4 regions of the Glutamicibacter arilaitensis Re117 genome follow, and region 3 is predicted to be linked to each of the others. Evidence: riboswitches for the same ligand, from Rfam matches in the RefSeq annotation. Region 3 holds a riboswitch; each other region holds the start of a gene.
The links. Region 3 has a riboswitch for S-adenosylmethionine ahead of AARI_RS05195 (bifunctional o-acetylhomoserine/o-acetylserine sulfhydrylase). Riboswitches for the same ligand answer to the same signal wherever they lie in the genome.
Positions count from the first base shown of each region.

Region 1 (3,568 bases), 260 kb from region 3:
TCGATATAACTATGGATTCATATAGACTCTGGCTATGGTACAGGGAACAAATGGATTGACGCTGCAGCAACTTCGCTATTTCGTGGCGGTCGCCTCGGAGGGGTCGATCTCGGCTGCCGCCGACCTCATTTACGTCGCGCAGCCCAGCATGTCCTCAGCGATGAAGGAACTTGAATCACGGGTGGGGCGCACCTTGCTGATGCGCTCGGCCAGGGGAGTGACACTCACCGCCGAAGGCGCAGAATTCCTGGGCTACGCCCGGCAGGTGCTCGAGCAGGTGGAGCTTCTTGAACATCGATATCTCGGCCGACCCTCAGCCCGGCGGCTGCTGGGCGTCTCGACCCAGCACTACTCCTTTTCGGTGGATGCCTTCGTGCGGATGGTGCAGGCCAGCGGGGCCGAGGAGTACCAGTTTTCGCTGCGCGAGACCCGCACCGAGCAGATCATCGAGGACGTGCGCACGCTGCGCAGCGACATCGGGATCCTGTACCGCAACGACTTCAACCGGAAGGTCATCGACAAGCTGCTGCGCGAATCCCGGCTGGTCTTCCACCCGCTGTTCCTGGCCGATCCGCATATTTTCATCTCGCGCAGCAACCCGCTGGCCACCCGTACCCAGGTCACGCTCGAAGACCTCGAAGACCTGCCCCGGCTGACCTTCGACCAGGGGGCGAACAACTCGTTCTACTTCGCCGAAGAGGTGCTCTCCACGCGCTCCAGCCAGCGCGAAATCCAGGTCTCGGACCGCGCCACCATCTTCAACCTCATGATCGGCTTGGGCGGGTACACGATCTCCACCGGCATCATCAGCGACGAGCTGGACCCCCTCCATCGTGGCCATCCCGCTGGCCATCGAGGAGCGCATCGAAATCGGCTGGATCGACCACGCCGCCATCCCGCTCACCGACCAGGCCCAGCGCTACCTGCAAGAAGTGCGCACCGTGGTCGCCAGCTTCGGGGTAGAAGTGCTCGGCTGAGCCGCCAGTGGCGTAACTCCCGGTCACCGAGCACCGGCACATCGTCACAAACTTCCAGCAAAACCTCTACATCACGCCGATTCATCTCAAAACTTCGCGTCATAAAGTGCTGCCGGTCACCGCGTCATCATGACAACGAGAAGTCATATGAAGCCTGGCGGCCTTGTATGAAGCCGGCCGCCCGATAACGCTTGCACCGTTTGCGGCCCATGGCCAACCATGGAGGAACAACAAACCATCAAGAGCGACTAAGAGATCTGGCTCGTTGACGTCGCAGCAACCATCGGGAAACCGAAAGGTGCTAATGCCAGGAACGATGGAGCAGTTCCGAACGCGTTTTTGCGTACTGTGCTTCGTGCCGCCGCACGATGCCAATCGGTGCACTCCCTCGCAGAGAAACGAGGAGGAGCCATGAGCCAGGAAACCGACGCGGTGCACGCAGGGTACCGCCCGAGCGGAGACTTCCGCCCGATGCTGCCGCCACTGCACAATTCCGCGGCCTACCAATTCGCATCGCATGCCGAAGCGATCGAGAAGTTCGCCCTGCGCCAGGCCGGCTTCACCTACTCGCGCACCGGCAACCCCACCGTCTCGATTCTCGAACAGCGCGTGGCCGCCCTGGAAGGCGGGGCCCACGCGGTGGCCACCGCCACCGGGCAGGCCGCCGTGGCCCTGTCCCTGCTTGCCCTGACCCAGGGACCCAAGCACATCGTGGCCTCCTCCTCGCTCTACGGCGGCACCGTGGACCTGTTCACCGACACCTTCGCGGACTTCGGGATCCGCGTCAGCTTTGTCGACCAGGCCGATCCGTCCGCTTGGGCCGCTGCCATTGAGTCGGACACCCGGGCGTTCTTCCTGGAGTCGGTCTCCAACCCGCTGTGCACCGTGGCCGACATCCCGGCCATTGCGGCGATCGCGCACGAGCGCAACATCCCGGTGGTTGTCGATAACACCCTGGCCACGCCGCTGAATGTGCGCCCGCTGGAACTCGGTGCGGATATCGTGGTGCACTCGGCCACCAAGGGATTGGCCGGGCACGGCTCGGTGCTCGGCGGGGTAGTGGTGGATTCGGGAACTTTCGACTTCTCCGATTCCTCCCGCTGGCCGCAGATCGCCGCCCCGCGGGTGCGGCTGAATGGCACGTCGCTGCTTGAGCGCCACGGACCGGCCGCCTACGCGATGCTGGTGCGCTCCAAGTTCCTGCACGACCTGGGCCCGACCCTGGCCCCGGCCAGCGCCCAGGGCATCCTGGCAGGCATCGAGACCCTGCCGGTGCGCGCCGCCCACGTGCAGCGCAGCGTCACCAGGCTGATCGACGCGCTTGCCGAGTATCCGGGCATTGCCGCCATCCACCACCCGTCGTTGCCCGAGCACCCCAGCCACGAGCTGGCCCGGGCGCTGGCGCCGAAGGGCACCGGCTGCGTGCTGGCCATCGAGCTGGCCCACCCATCCCTGGTTTCCCCGGTGATCGACGGGCTCAAGCTGATTTCCCTGGCCGCGAATGTGGGGGACACCCGCACCATGGTCTCCCACCCGGCGACCATGACGCACTGCCGGCTCTCGGAGCAGCAGCTGGCCGACGCCGGCCTGAACACCTCCACCCTGCGCCTGTCGGTGGGATTGGAAGACCCCGCCGACCTGCTCGCAGATATCACCCAATCGCTGGATCTTGCATTGGCCGCAACCCAGGCCACCGCCGGCACCAAGGAAGTGAGTTTCGCATGAGCGGCTTCAACACCCTGGCCGTGCACGCCGGCCAGCACAAGGATCCGCACACCGGTGCGGTGATCCCGCCGATCTACCAGACCAGCACCTTCATCCAGGACGGCATCAACGTGCTGCGCGCCGGGCACGAGTACTCGCGCGGCTCCAACCCGACCCGCAACGGCTTCGAATCCCAGCTCGCCGCGCTGGAAGGCGGCGCCGCCGGCTTCTCCTTCGCTTCGGGGATCGCCGCCGAAGACGCACTGCTGCGCGCAGTGCTGGAACCGGGCGACCACATCATCCTGGGCGCCGACGGCTACGGCGGCACCAACCGGCTGATCTCCAAGCTGCACGGCAAATGGGGGATCACCTCTTCCGCGGTGGACATCACCAACCTGGATGCGGTGCGCGCCGCGGTGCGCCCGAACACCGCGCTGCTCTGGGTGGAGACCCCGTCCAACCCGCTGCTGGGCATCGCCGACCTGGCCGGCTGGGCAGCCATCGCGGCCGAGCACGGCGCCCTGCTGGTGGTGGACAACACCTTCGCCACCCCGTACCTGCAGCGGCCGCTGGATTTCGGCGCCCACGCGGTGGTCCATTCCACCACCAAGTACATCGGCGGGCACTCCGATGTGCTCGGTGGCGCTGTCATCGTGGCCGACCACCTGCACCGCGGGCAGAGCCTGGCCGAAGCCGTGGGCTACCAGCAGTTCGCCGGGGGAGCGGTCTCCGGTCCGCAGGATTCCTACCTGGCCGCCCGCGGGCTGAAGACCCTGGGCCTGCGCATGGAACGCCACGGGGCTACCGCCTCCACCCTGGCCCGCTGGCTCGATGACCAGCCCGAAGTCACCCGCGTCTACTACCCGGGACTGGAACGCCATCCGGGC
Region 1 is NC_014550.1:771,907-775,474, forward strand. It holds partial or broken gene AARI_RS03995 (LysR family transcriptional regulator) at 35-977, shown strand; SAM riboswitch class I at 1,210-1,300, shown strand; gene AARI_RS04000 (O-acetylhomoserine aminocarboxypropyltransferase/cysteine synthase family protein) at 1,389-2,702, shown strand; gene AARI_RS04005 (cystathionine gamma-synthase) at 2,699-3,568, shown strand, end outside.
Region 1: another riboswitch for S-adenosylmethionine. It lies ahead of AARI_RS04000 (O-acetylhomoserine aminocarboxypropyltransferase/cysteine synthase family protein); the one in region 3 lies ahead of AARI_RS05195 (bifunctional o-acetylhomoserine/o-acetylserine sulfhydrylase).

Region 2 (3,568 bases), 760 kb from region 3:
AGGGTCGCCAGAGCTTCATCGACCGATTCCTGCTTGGAGACATCGCCGCTGGCTACCAGGGTCGGGCCGATGTTGAGCAGCACGCTGGTGTACTTTTCGCTAGGTGCTGCCGGAACATCGAGGTTGGAGCGTTCTTCGATCACCGTGGTGGCAACCTCAGGCCCCAGGCCGGCCACGTCTGCGAGGATCTCGGCGGTCTCTTCAGGGTTCTCGGTAGCCCAGGCACGCGCCTTTTCGTAGGAGTCGACCACCAGCTGCGCCAGTTCCGGGCTTTCTTCGATGAAGTCTTCGCGGGCATTCAGCGCACCGTAGGTGTTGAAATCAAGGTTGCGGTATACCAGCGAGGCGCCGTCTTCTTCGGCGGCGGCCATGATCGGATCCAAGCCGCTCCAAGCATCAACCGAACCATTGGCCAATGCGGTACGCCCGTCGGCATGCTGCAGGTTCTGCAGCTTGATGTCGTCTTCGCTGAGCCCGGCTTCTTCCAAGCTCTGCAGCAGGAAGAAGTACGGGTCGGTGCCCTTGGTGGCTGCGACGGTCTTGCCCTTCAGATCCTTCACGGAGCTGATCTTCGAATCCTTGCCGATCACCAGCGCGGCCCATTCAGGCTGCGAGTACAACGCGATGGTCTTGATCGGCGAACCGTTGGAGCGGGCCAGCAATGCGGCCGAACCTGCGGTGGAGCCCACGTCGATTGCGTCAGCTCGCAGCGCTTCGTTGGCCTTGTTGGAACCAGCGGACTGGATCCATTCAACGCTGACGCCGGATTCCTTAGCAGCTTCGTCCAGCCAGCCCTTCTCCTTGAGCACCAGGCTCAGTGGATTGTAGGTAGCGAAATCGATGGACAGCGTCTTGTCCGCGTTGGCGGCCGTAGCGTTTTCGCCGGCGCAACCGGCAAGCGCCGAGGTGCCAAGCAGCAGGGCGGCGGCGGACAATGCGGTACGGCGGGTGAAGCGGTTCGAAAGCATAGAAAATCCTAATAATGTGCGTGCAAGTGAGGTGGAAACTAGCCACTTGGGATGAAAACTCCAAGGCGCCGTGAGGCGCATGGGGCTAGTGATTGGTGGGATCGACGCCCAGCAGGCGCAACAGATGTGCGCGGTGTGCGGCAAACTGGCTGTCGGTGTGCCGACGCGGTTGAGCGGCGTGCAAGGACAGGTCCTCGATGACGCTTGCGGCGCCGGTGGTGCCGGCGCGGCCCAGGACAATGACCCGATCAGCGAGCGTCAAGGCTTCATCCACATCGTGGGTCACCATCAAAACGGTGGTGGGGAACGACTTGTGGATGGACAGCAGCAGGTCTTGCATCTTCAAGCGGGTCAGTGCGTCCAGTGCGCCGAAGGGTTCGTCTAGGAGCAGCACTCCTGGGCGGCGGGCCAATGCGCGGGCCAGCGATACCCGCTGGGCCATGCCGCCGGAAATTTCCCGTGGGCGCAGGTGCGCTGCGTGGCTCAATCCGGTGAGCTCGATCAGTTCATCGATGAGCGTCTCGCCGGCGGACTTTTCAGTGCCTGGTGCCAGCCCGAGGGCAATGTTTTCGCGAACCGATCGCCATGGCAGCAATCGCGGTTCTTGGAAAGCGACGGCGCACAGATCGTTGATGCCGTTCACATCGTGGTTGCCCGTGCGGATGGAACCGGTCGACGGGTGGTCCAGGCCGGATACCGAACGCAGCAGGGTGGACTTGCCGCAGCCGCTGGCACCGAGGATCGCGACGACCTGGCCCGCGGTTATCTGCAAGTTGATAGCCGCTAGTACGGTGCGGCTTTCCTTCTTGGTAGTAAAGGTGCGTGAGACGTCGGTGAAGCTGACATCCAATGCACCAGAAGAGGCGGCGCTTGTCCCCGTTGGGGGCGCTGCGTAAGTAAGAGCCATGATTCATCTCCATCGTTCCTGGCGGTAGCACCGGCCTGCGGAGGGTAGTCCGTAGGTGGTTGCTGCGGCGTCGTAGAGCCAGATCTCTCGGCCGCTCGGGATGGTTACTCATCCATTACAGGCATTCGAACGAATTGAACGCAAATCTTGCGTAACATGAAAAATATTCGATAACTACGTCACATGTGGAGGATATTTCGTTATTTATTTCATTAGATGCGTGTTTGGGCGACATTCGCCAATTCTGTGCAAGTCATCTTCGGTCTCACCGGCAATAGGTCGCGCAAGTGCCGTCCAACCCCGTGCGCATCGCGAGACGAAATGTGACTTCGGGGCTTGGAATCGCACGATTGTTACGGCTACAAATGGATACGACCCATCCAGAGCGGCTGAGAGATCTGGCTCGAAGACGCCGCAGCAACCACCCCAAGCGCGGGACGGTGCTACCGCCAGGACCGATGGAAAGAATTGAGAATTTTGATGCCTATTGGCCATTCGCCCAATGCCGACGGACTGGACTTCAACCAGCTCAGTGATCCTTCGCAGGCCACCGCGCTGGAACTGGACAATTTCGAAGAACAGCTTCCGACAAGGCAATTGCTGAAAATTACGCCGGGACCTAGCGCGGATGAGCAGTACGACCGGCTCGCTGGAATTTTCCGTCCGGTGTTCTCCCAGATCGCTGCGAACGCCAAAGACCGCGACCTGAACCGGGTGCTTCCCTTCGAACAGGTGGGATTGCTCAATCGCGAACGCTTCGGCGCGCTGCGACTTCCTGTGGCAGACGGAGGCTACGGGGCCCGGCTGTCAGATGTATTCCGTTTGCTCATCGAGCTGTCCGAGGCGGACTCCCACGTCGGACAGCTGTGGCGTGCGCACATCGCCTTCGTGGAAAACGTGTTGGCGCTGGATGACGAGGCGCTGCGCACGAAATGGATCGCGCGCATTGCCGCCGGCCAGATCATCGGCAACGCCTATACCGAACGCGGGGGCAATGCCCTGGGCACCTTGAACACCGCAGCCAGCCTCGTGGATGGCCGCTGGGTCGTCGACGGCGAGAAGTACTACTGCACGGGCACCATCTTTGCCGACTGGACCACCGTTGCCGTGTCCCACCCGGAACTGGCCGGACGCCAGATTGCGGTAGTCTCCACCCAGCGAAGCGGCGTGAAGATCCTTGATGACTGGGATGGCTTCGGCCAGGGGCTGACCGGAACCGGGACCACCGAGTTCCGCCAGGTCCCGGTGGATTGCTTCATGCCGCAGCAGACCAATGACTCCGAAGCTGCCATCTTCCAGCTGGTTCTCATGGCGGTGCAGGCGGGCATCGCCCGCGCGGCACTGAACGACCTGCGCCGTGCGGTGCAGTCGCGAACCCGCATCTTCACCACCGGTACCGGTGTCCCTGTTTACCAGGAACCCCAGGTGCTGCAGCTGGTGGGCGAAGTATCAGCGGAATCCTTCGCTGCTGACTCCGTAGTCATCGGAGCGGTGCTTGAAGTCGAAGCGGCTCTGGGCGATCCGGGGTTGAACGATGAAGAGCGCTATGCGGTCTGCGAGCTTGCCGCCAACCGCGCGCAAACCGTGGTCCAGCCGTTGGCTATCGGAGTGACCAGCAAGATTTTCGACGGGCTTGGAGCTTCGTCGACCAGAAGCGGCTGCAATCTGGACCGGCACTGGCGCAACGCGCGGA
Region 2 is NC_014550.1:270,642-274,209, forward strand. It holds gene AARI_RS01690 (aliphatic sulfonate ABC transporter substrate-binding protein) at 1-968, opposite strand, end outside; gene AARI_RS01695 (ABC transporter ATP-binding protein) at 1,054-1,875, opposite strand; SAM riboswitch class I at 1,882-1,982, opposite strand; SAM riboswitch class I at 2,249-2,340, shown strand; gene AARI_RS01700 (acyl-CoA dehydrogenase family protein) at 2,356-3,568, shown strand, end outside.
Region 2: another riboswitch for S-adenosylmethionine. It lies ahead of AARI_RS01695 (ABC transporter ATP-binding protein); the one in region 3 lies ahead of AARI_RS05195 (bifunctional o-acetylhomoserine/o-acetylserine sulfhydrylase).

Region 3 (3,568 bases):
CTTGATGGTCACGAACGGGAAGCGCGAACCGTAGGGCACGGCTTGCTCATCCAGGGACGCCGGGCCGGTGGATCCATTGCAACCGCCCACCATGTTGATGGACACGACGAAGTACTCATTGGTGTCAATCGTGGCGCCAGGGCCCACGAAACCTTCCCACCAGCCGTCGCTTTGCGAATCGCCTTGGGCAACGTGCGCGTCACCGGTCAGTGCATGCATCACCAGTACCGCGTTGGAACCGTCGGCAGCAAGGGTTCCCCAGGTTTCAAAGCCCAGCTCCACCTCGGGAAGGTATCCGCCAAATTCAAAGCGGTGCTCCCCCACGGAACTACGACGCAAAATGCCGTCTTGTCCGCCAGCGAGCTCTTCGGCGCGAAGAGTATCTTCAGTAGTCACAATGGATGCCATGCCTAGAGAGTTTCCTGCAGTTCCTTGTTCTCAAGGGCGCCGACAGCTGCGAAGCCCAGTTCCAAATCGGCCAGAATGTCCTTGATGTTCTCCAGCCCAACGCTCAGGCGCACCAGTCCCGGGCTGACGCCAGCGGCAACCTGCTCGGCCTCGGAAAGCTGCGCGTGGGTCGTGGAGGCCGGGTGGATGACCAAGGAGCGCACGTCGCCGATATTCGCCACGTTGGAGTGCAGCACCAGCGCGTCGACGAAGGCCTGGCCTGCTTCTGAGCCGCCTTCCAATTCGAAGGCGATGACCGAGCCAGCGCCCTGGTCGCTGTACTTCTGCGCACGCTCGTACCAAGGCGAGGACTTCAGGCCTGCGTAAGCAACCTTGCGCACTTCGCCGCGGGCTTCGAGCCAGTTGGCAACCTCGACGGCGTTCTGGCCGTGGCGCTCAATGCGCAGCGACAAGGTTTCCAGCCCCTGGGCGATCAGGAAAGCATTGAACGGTGCAACCGAGGCGCCCAAGTCGCGCAGCAGCTGCACACGGGCCTTGAGGATGTAGGCCAGATTCGCGCCCAGGATGCCATTGACACCCAGGTCGCGGGCGAAGACCAGGCCGTTGTAGGACTCATCCGGGGTGTTGAATCCTGGGAAGCGTTCCGCATCCTTGCCGAAGTCGAATTTGCCCGAATCCACGATGACGCCTGCGATGGCATTTCCGTGGCCGCCAAGGAATTTGGTAGCCGAGTGGATCACGATATCCGCGCCCCACTCAATCGGGCGGATCAGGTACGGGGTGGCCAGGGTGTTGTCCACCAGCAGCGGCACGCCGGCTTCGTGGGCGATGGCCGAAATGTCCTCGATATTCAGGACATCCTGACGCGGATTGGAGATGCTCTCTCCGAAGAATGCCTTGGTGTTCGGGCGGACGGCGGCACGCCATTCATCGAGGTTATCCGGATCAGAGACGAAGGTGACCTCGATGCCCAGGCGTTTCAGGGTGTGCTTGAGCAGGTTCTGCGTTCCGCCGTAAAGGCTTGGGCTGGCAACCAGGTGGTCGCCGGCTTCGGCCAAGTTCAAGATGGCGAAGGTGGTTGCTGCCTGTCCCGATGAGAGCAGCAGTGCTCCGACACCGCCTTCAAGGTCGGCAATGCGGGTTTCCACTGCGTCGGTCGTCGGGTTTCCGATACGCGTGTAGATCGGCTCCAATTCTTGCAGCGCGAATCGCGCAGCAGCGCTCTTGGCGCTAGGGAAGACGAAAGAAGTGGTCTGGAAAATAGGGAGAGCTCGTGCTCCAGTTGTCGGATCCGGGGTCTGGCCGGAGTGGATCTGACGGGTTTCAAATGACCAGTTGCTGCTCATGGTTTCCTCCAAATAGCGTTTCATGACTATGGGGGTACGCCACTGAAAAGACACCGACAGGAAGCACCGTATCGAGAGAACTTCCAGGGGTAACCCGCGCTTGTCCTTGATGCCTTGCGCATTCAAGGGCCAGGTCTTCACCCGGGGCACCCCACCGCGGTGGAGGGTTGCCGCCCAGTAAGCCGGGGCTTGTTACTGGGACTCATGACCTGCATCCAGTTTGCCCGAGAACCGAAGATCTTTGCAATGCAGGCGCTTGATCTTGGACTCAATCGGTCATATTCCGTATTTTTGAGGACTTTTCCGCAGACTATTCGATAGCATTCACCCCGCTTAGGGTTGCCTAAGTAGAGACTGTCATCACATGTTGCCATGATGGGCACATGATGAGGCTAGATCACGTAAGTTATGCATGCGGCCCTGATGGGCTGATGCCAACCGCGCAAAGAATCTCCGAGTCGCTCGGCTTGGAGTTCGTCAAGGGTGGCGTGCATCCACGATTCGGAACACGCAATGTCATCTTCCCGCTCAAGCACGGCCAGTACTTGGAAGTAGTCGAGGTGCTGAACCACCCGGCCAGCGACAAGGCACCCTTCGGACAGGCTGTTCGCGCCCGCTCGGAACTCGGCGGTGGCTGGATGGGCTGGTGCGTCTCGGTGGAGGATCTATCCAGCGCCGAAGACCGCCTGGGCCGCAAGTCAGTGCCTGGCAACCGCAAGTTCCCTGATGGCCGCGAACTGACCTGGCAGCAAATTGGCATCAAGGGCCTGATCGCCGACCCGCAGTGCCCATACCTGATCTCATGGGATGACGGTACTGAGGACCTGCATCCGTCCAAGTCGCTTGAACCGGTTGGTGCCATCAGCGAGATAGCCATCGCCGGTTCGCGCGAACGGGTGCTGGATTGGCTCGGCCAGCCGCAGAACGTCAATTTGGGAGCTGTCACCATGCAATATGAAGCTCCGAATGGCACTCCGGGCATCATGTCGGTAACCTTTGAAACCGAGTCCGGCACCGTGGTGCTGTAAGAAGTTCAAAAATGAACTCACGAAGGCGGGGACAATGGCGTCCCCGCCTTCATTCTTTTCCGGCTCTTGCCTCAGACTGGTCCAGACGCCGGCCCAAGACAACGACCTGCTGGTCTTCAAAGCCCAGGGGTTCATAGAAATCGATGACGCTAGCGTTTTCGCTGCGGACCATGAGCTGCACCTTGGGCACTGCCCGTTCTCGCAGCCACCGGCTGGCCGCATCCACCAAGGACCTGCCCAGGCCATTGCCCTGCCTGCGCGGATCCACCGCAACGTAGTAGAGCCAACCGCGGTGCCCGTCATGGCCAGTCATCGCAGTGCCCACAACCTGATCATTTTCGATCATGGCCAGCACCGTAGAGGTGGGTTCGCGCAAAGCCCGTCGAGCGTCAGCGAGCGGATCATTCCACGGACGAGTCAGCCCGGTGGTTTCCCACAAGTCAACAGCTTGGTGGAGGTATTTCTCGCTCAGCTCGGTAATCTGCATCAGCCCAGCATAACGGCACTATTGGCCGATTCCGATGGCCGGCCCAATCAATGCATAGCCGACGAACCCGATGGCATCGAGCAGGAAGTGCGCAATGACCAGCGGCATGACCCGCCCGTACTTCTGGTAGATCCAGCCGAACACCACGCCCATGAGCATGTTGCCGATCATCGGACCTGCACCTTGGTACAGGTGGTAGCTGCCGCGGATGACAGCGGAAAGGATGATGATGGACCACGGGCCCATTTTCAATTTCCTGGTATAGGTGAACAGGAATCCGAGCATCAGGACTTCTTCGA
Region 3 is NC_014550.1:1,031,943-1,035,510, reverse strand. It holds gene metX (homoserine O-acetyltransferase MetX) at 1-408, opposite strand, end outside; gene AARI_RS05195 (bifunctional o-acetylhomoserine/o-acetylserine sulfhydrylase) at 411-1,754, opposite strand; SAM riboswitch class IV at 1,846-1,964, opposite strand; gene AARI_RS05190 (VOC family protein) at 2,138-2,782, shown strand; gene AARI_RS05185 (GNAT family acetyltransferase) at 2,832-3,269, opposite strand; gene AARI_RS05180 (CPBP family intramembrane glutamic endopeptidase) at 3,288-3,568, opposite strand, start outside.

Region 4 (3,568 bases), 1.8 Mb from region 3:
GAACGGAACCTTGATTTCATCGATAAGCACTTCCACCGACAGGTCGAACCAGTCTCCGGTGCTTTCCCCAGCTTCAACACTGACGGTGGCTGGCTCATGATTGATCCGGTACTTCGGGAGCCTGTTCTGCTCATCAATGACCACATCGGGATGCTCAGCCAGCAGTGGCAAGACGTAGACCAAGAAGTCGATGGACTCGGAGGTGGTGAATTCCTTGGACGGGAAAATACCCGAAGAAGTCAGTTGGCCCAAGGAAGCCTGGGCACCGAGCTTATCCTGGACCGAATCGGCGATCTCCTTTTCGACTGCACGCTGGCGCGGTCCCTTGCTGGTGTATTCCCACGAATAGCGCACGGTTAGTGGAGTTTGGATGCTCTCCAACCAGACCTTGAGGCTAGGACGTGCTGGAACCGGAATCGGGTAGCTTTCATCTTCGCTTTTCAACGGTGCCATTAGGCGCAACCGGTCCAGATGCTGTTGTTCAAAAAGTTCGATGCTTTGCTGCGGAACGGTTTGCGCTCCGGATTCAATAAACGTCGCCAGTTCCTTCGTCACCGGTTCAGCAAAGAGTGCCAAACCGATTTGCTTGGACTTCGGCAAGGGGCTGGAGGCATAGGCCAGCAAGGTCGGAGGGTTGCCTATCGGCAGCAGGTAGGTATGCTCTGCGCTTGGTCCATGCAGTTTGCCTTCCATGACCAGCCCATATTCACCGCGCCGCAAATCCACATGGGCCAGGGCTGGCTGCTCGCTGAACTCTACTGGCACTTTGGCCGCTGAACCGCCGTTGACGATCTGCACCCCGGCTTCGCGCAGGGATTCAAAGGCATCCAGCAGGTCCTGGCCGGGCAGGTTCATCAGCGAGATCCAGTCCTTGGGATCCCAGGAATGGCGGTAGGTATCTTGTTCTACGTGCTCGCGCAGCCGGTCCAGTTCAACCAGCGCACGGCGCTGCTTCTTGGAAAATCGCGCGTCGAAGGCCACACTGCGCCAGCTGACCCCGGTCTGGATCCACGGGCTCTTGGTGCCTTGGCGGGCCGGACGCGCCTGCAAGGTCAGCGCGTCCTCGCCGCCGTAGCGTGGTTCACTGACCACCTTGAGGATCAGCCCCAGTGGTTCTTCGGCTGCCAGCGGCTCATCAACAATAGTTGGAAGCAGGCGGTCCAAAGTGTGTTCCCACTGCGGCTTGCTGTTGCGTTTCCACGCGTGGGGGTCCACCCCGGAATCAGAAACGTAGAAGCCTTGGTCCTCTTCGGTAGTCACCTCGATGAGCAAGGCGGCGACATCCTCGCAAGACTGCACACCTGGATGCTTCCCGCAGAAGCTGCTGAAGCTGATATTGCCCCCGTGGATTTCCAGCTGGGCCATCACCGAATCGCGCAGCACCACTGCCGAGATGCGGGTGGAGCCGGGTTGCATGTCCCGGTTGGCAATCTGCACTTTTCCGGAATCGCACAGGAACTGACCCAAGTCGTATTCGGATTCGGTCACCAGTGTCTGGGCCGCAGAAAGTGTCAGCTGGAATTCCATACTCGCCGTTCGTTGTTCGTGCAGTGGGCACCCGAAAGCTAAATTCCATCTTAGCCAGCTCCCCGACAAGATGCTTAGTGAAGAAAAGTTACCCCGCCCTTTACTCACAGGCAACGTGGCCGGTAGAAAAGAACCATTGAATCACGAGTTCCACTGCTTGAGCCCTGGCTGAGTGGACGGCAACCCTCCTTCGTCATTGTGCGGGGTGCCCCAGGTGAAGATTCGACGCATCTTGACCGCCAAGGTGCGTAAGCGATGGCGCCCCTTGCGCCAGAAAGGGGATTAATTCCCATGACTAACGCAGCATCTACCCTCAGCATTTCCGAGGACCGCGCCCAGCGCCTGCAAGAAGCAGGCCATGGCTGGGGCAAACGCATTTCAGCCGCCCCGCAAAGCGCCAAGCTGACGTTCACCGTCGAAGGCGAGGGCTTCGATTCGGTAGCCAGCAACATTGTGTCCGGCAAGCATTCCTTCCAGGTCGATGAGCCTGCCGCATTGGGTGGCAACGACGTGGCCGCCAGCCCAGTGGAATACGCGCTGGGCGCACTCATTTCCTGCCAGGTCGTGGTCTACCGCTTGTATGCCCAGAACCTTGGCATCCAGGTGGACGACGTGAAGATTGTGGCCAATGGCCACCTCGATGTCCGCGGCCTGTTCGGCATCGACAAGGCCATCCGTCCGGGCTTCTCCTCTGTGGATCTGGACATCCAGATTGCCGGCCCGGAATCGGCCGAACGCTATGAGGAGCTGCGCCAGGCAGTGGACGCCCACTGCCCCGTGCTGGATTTGTTCGCCAACCCGGTACCGGTGCGTACCGCGGTGAGCATTGCAGCGGCCAATTAACGTCCGCTAAACCAACCAAGTAGCCGCCGCGGGCCCTGGCTTCGGGGGCTGCGGCGGCGCACTTGCGGTAAAGGCGGGCTACTACCCGAGGAAGTTCAGCAAGACCTTGCCGGACTTCGAAGAATTCTTGGCTGTTTCAAAGGCTTCGAGGCCCTCGGCCACCGGGAATTCGTGGGTTACCGCCGCGGAAATCTGCAATGAGCCATCGGCCAGGGCAGCAAGCACCTGGTCGATTTCGCCGTTGAAGCGGAAGGACCCGGCAAGTTCCAGCTCGCGGGTAATCGCCAGGGAAATCAGTGCAGGTTGCTCTCCCGAAGGCAGCAACCCGACCATGACCACGCGCCCGCCGCGCACAGCACCGCGCACCGCCGAGGCCAATCCGCGGTAATTGCCGCTGGCCTCGATCACCACATCGGCGTTCACCTTGGCAATTGCATCCTGGTCATCGGCACGCAAGGTGGATGTGGCACCCAGTTCCTTGGCAATTTCCAGCGGCTTATCGTGCATGTCCACCGCGATGATTTCCTCGGCTCCGGCACGCTTGAGCACGGCCACGGCCAGCGCTCCGATCGGGCCAGCGCCAATGACCAACGCCTTCTTGGCGGCAACCTCGCCGGCTCGCGATACCGCATGCCAAGCCACTGCGGCTGGCTCGGCCAGCGCAGCGTCGCGCAGCGACAGTCCGGCAGGCAGTTCGCGAAGCATCCGGGAGGGCAGATTCACCTCGCGCGCAAAGGCGCCCTCGGTATGCGGGTAGCGGGCAGCCGAGCCCAGGTAGGTGCATCCCGGTGAAAGGTTCGGGCAGGCCTCCGGATAAGGTTCCCCGGTCTCCCCTGGTGTTGCAGGGTGCACCGCAACTTTGGTTCCGGCTGGCGGACCACTGCCATCGGCGGCGGCTTCAATGACAGTTCCCACGATCTCGTGTCCGAGAATCATCGGTGCTTTGAGGATGGATTCCCCGGCGGCGCCGTGGCTCCAGTAGTGCAGGTCCGATCCGCAGATGCCGCCGTACGCGATGGCGATGCGTGCCTCATTTGTTGCCGGTGCTGGCAGCTCGATCTGCTCGATGCGCAGGTCCCCGGCCGCGTGCGCCACGACGGCCAAGGTCATGTTGGACAGGGTGCTAGACGACAACGCTCATGCCTCCGTCGATGAAAATGGTTTGCCCGTTCACGTAGTTCGATCCACCCGAGGCCAA
Region 4 is NC_014550.1:3,133,067-3,136,634, forward strand. It holds gene AARI_RS14970 (DEAD/DEAH box helicase) at 1-1,527, opposite strand, end outside; SAM riboswitch class IV at 1,667-1,788, shown strand; gene AARI_RS14975 (OsmC family protein) at 1,819-2,370, shown strand; gene AARI_RS14980 (L-idonate 5-dehydrogenase) at 2,452-3,480, opposite strand; gene AARI_RS14985 (SDR family oxidoreductase) at 3,494-3,568, opposite strand, start outside.
Region 4: another riboswitch for S-adenosylmethionine. It lies ahead of AARI_RS14975 (OsmC family protein); the one in region 3 lies ahead of AARI_RS05195 (bifunctional o-acetylhomoserine/o-acetylserine sulfhydrylase).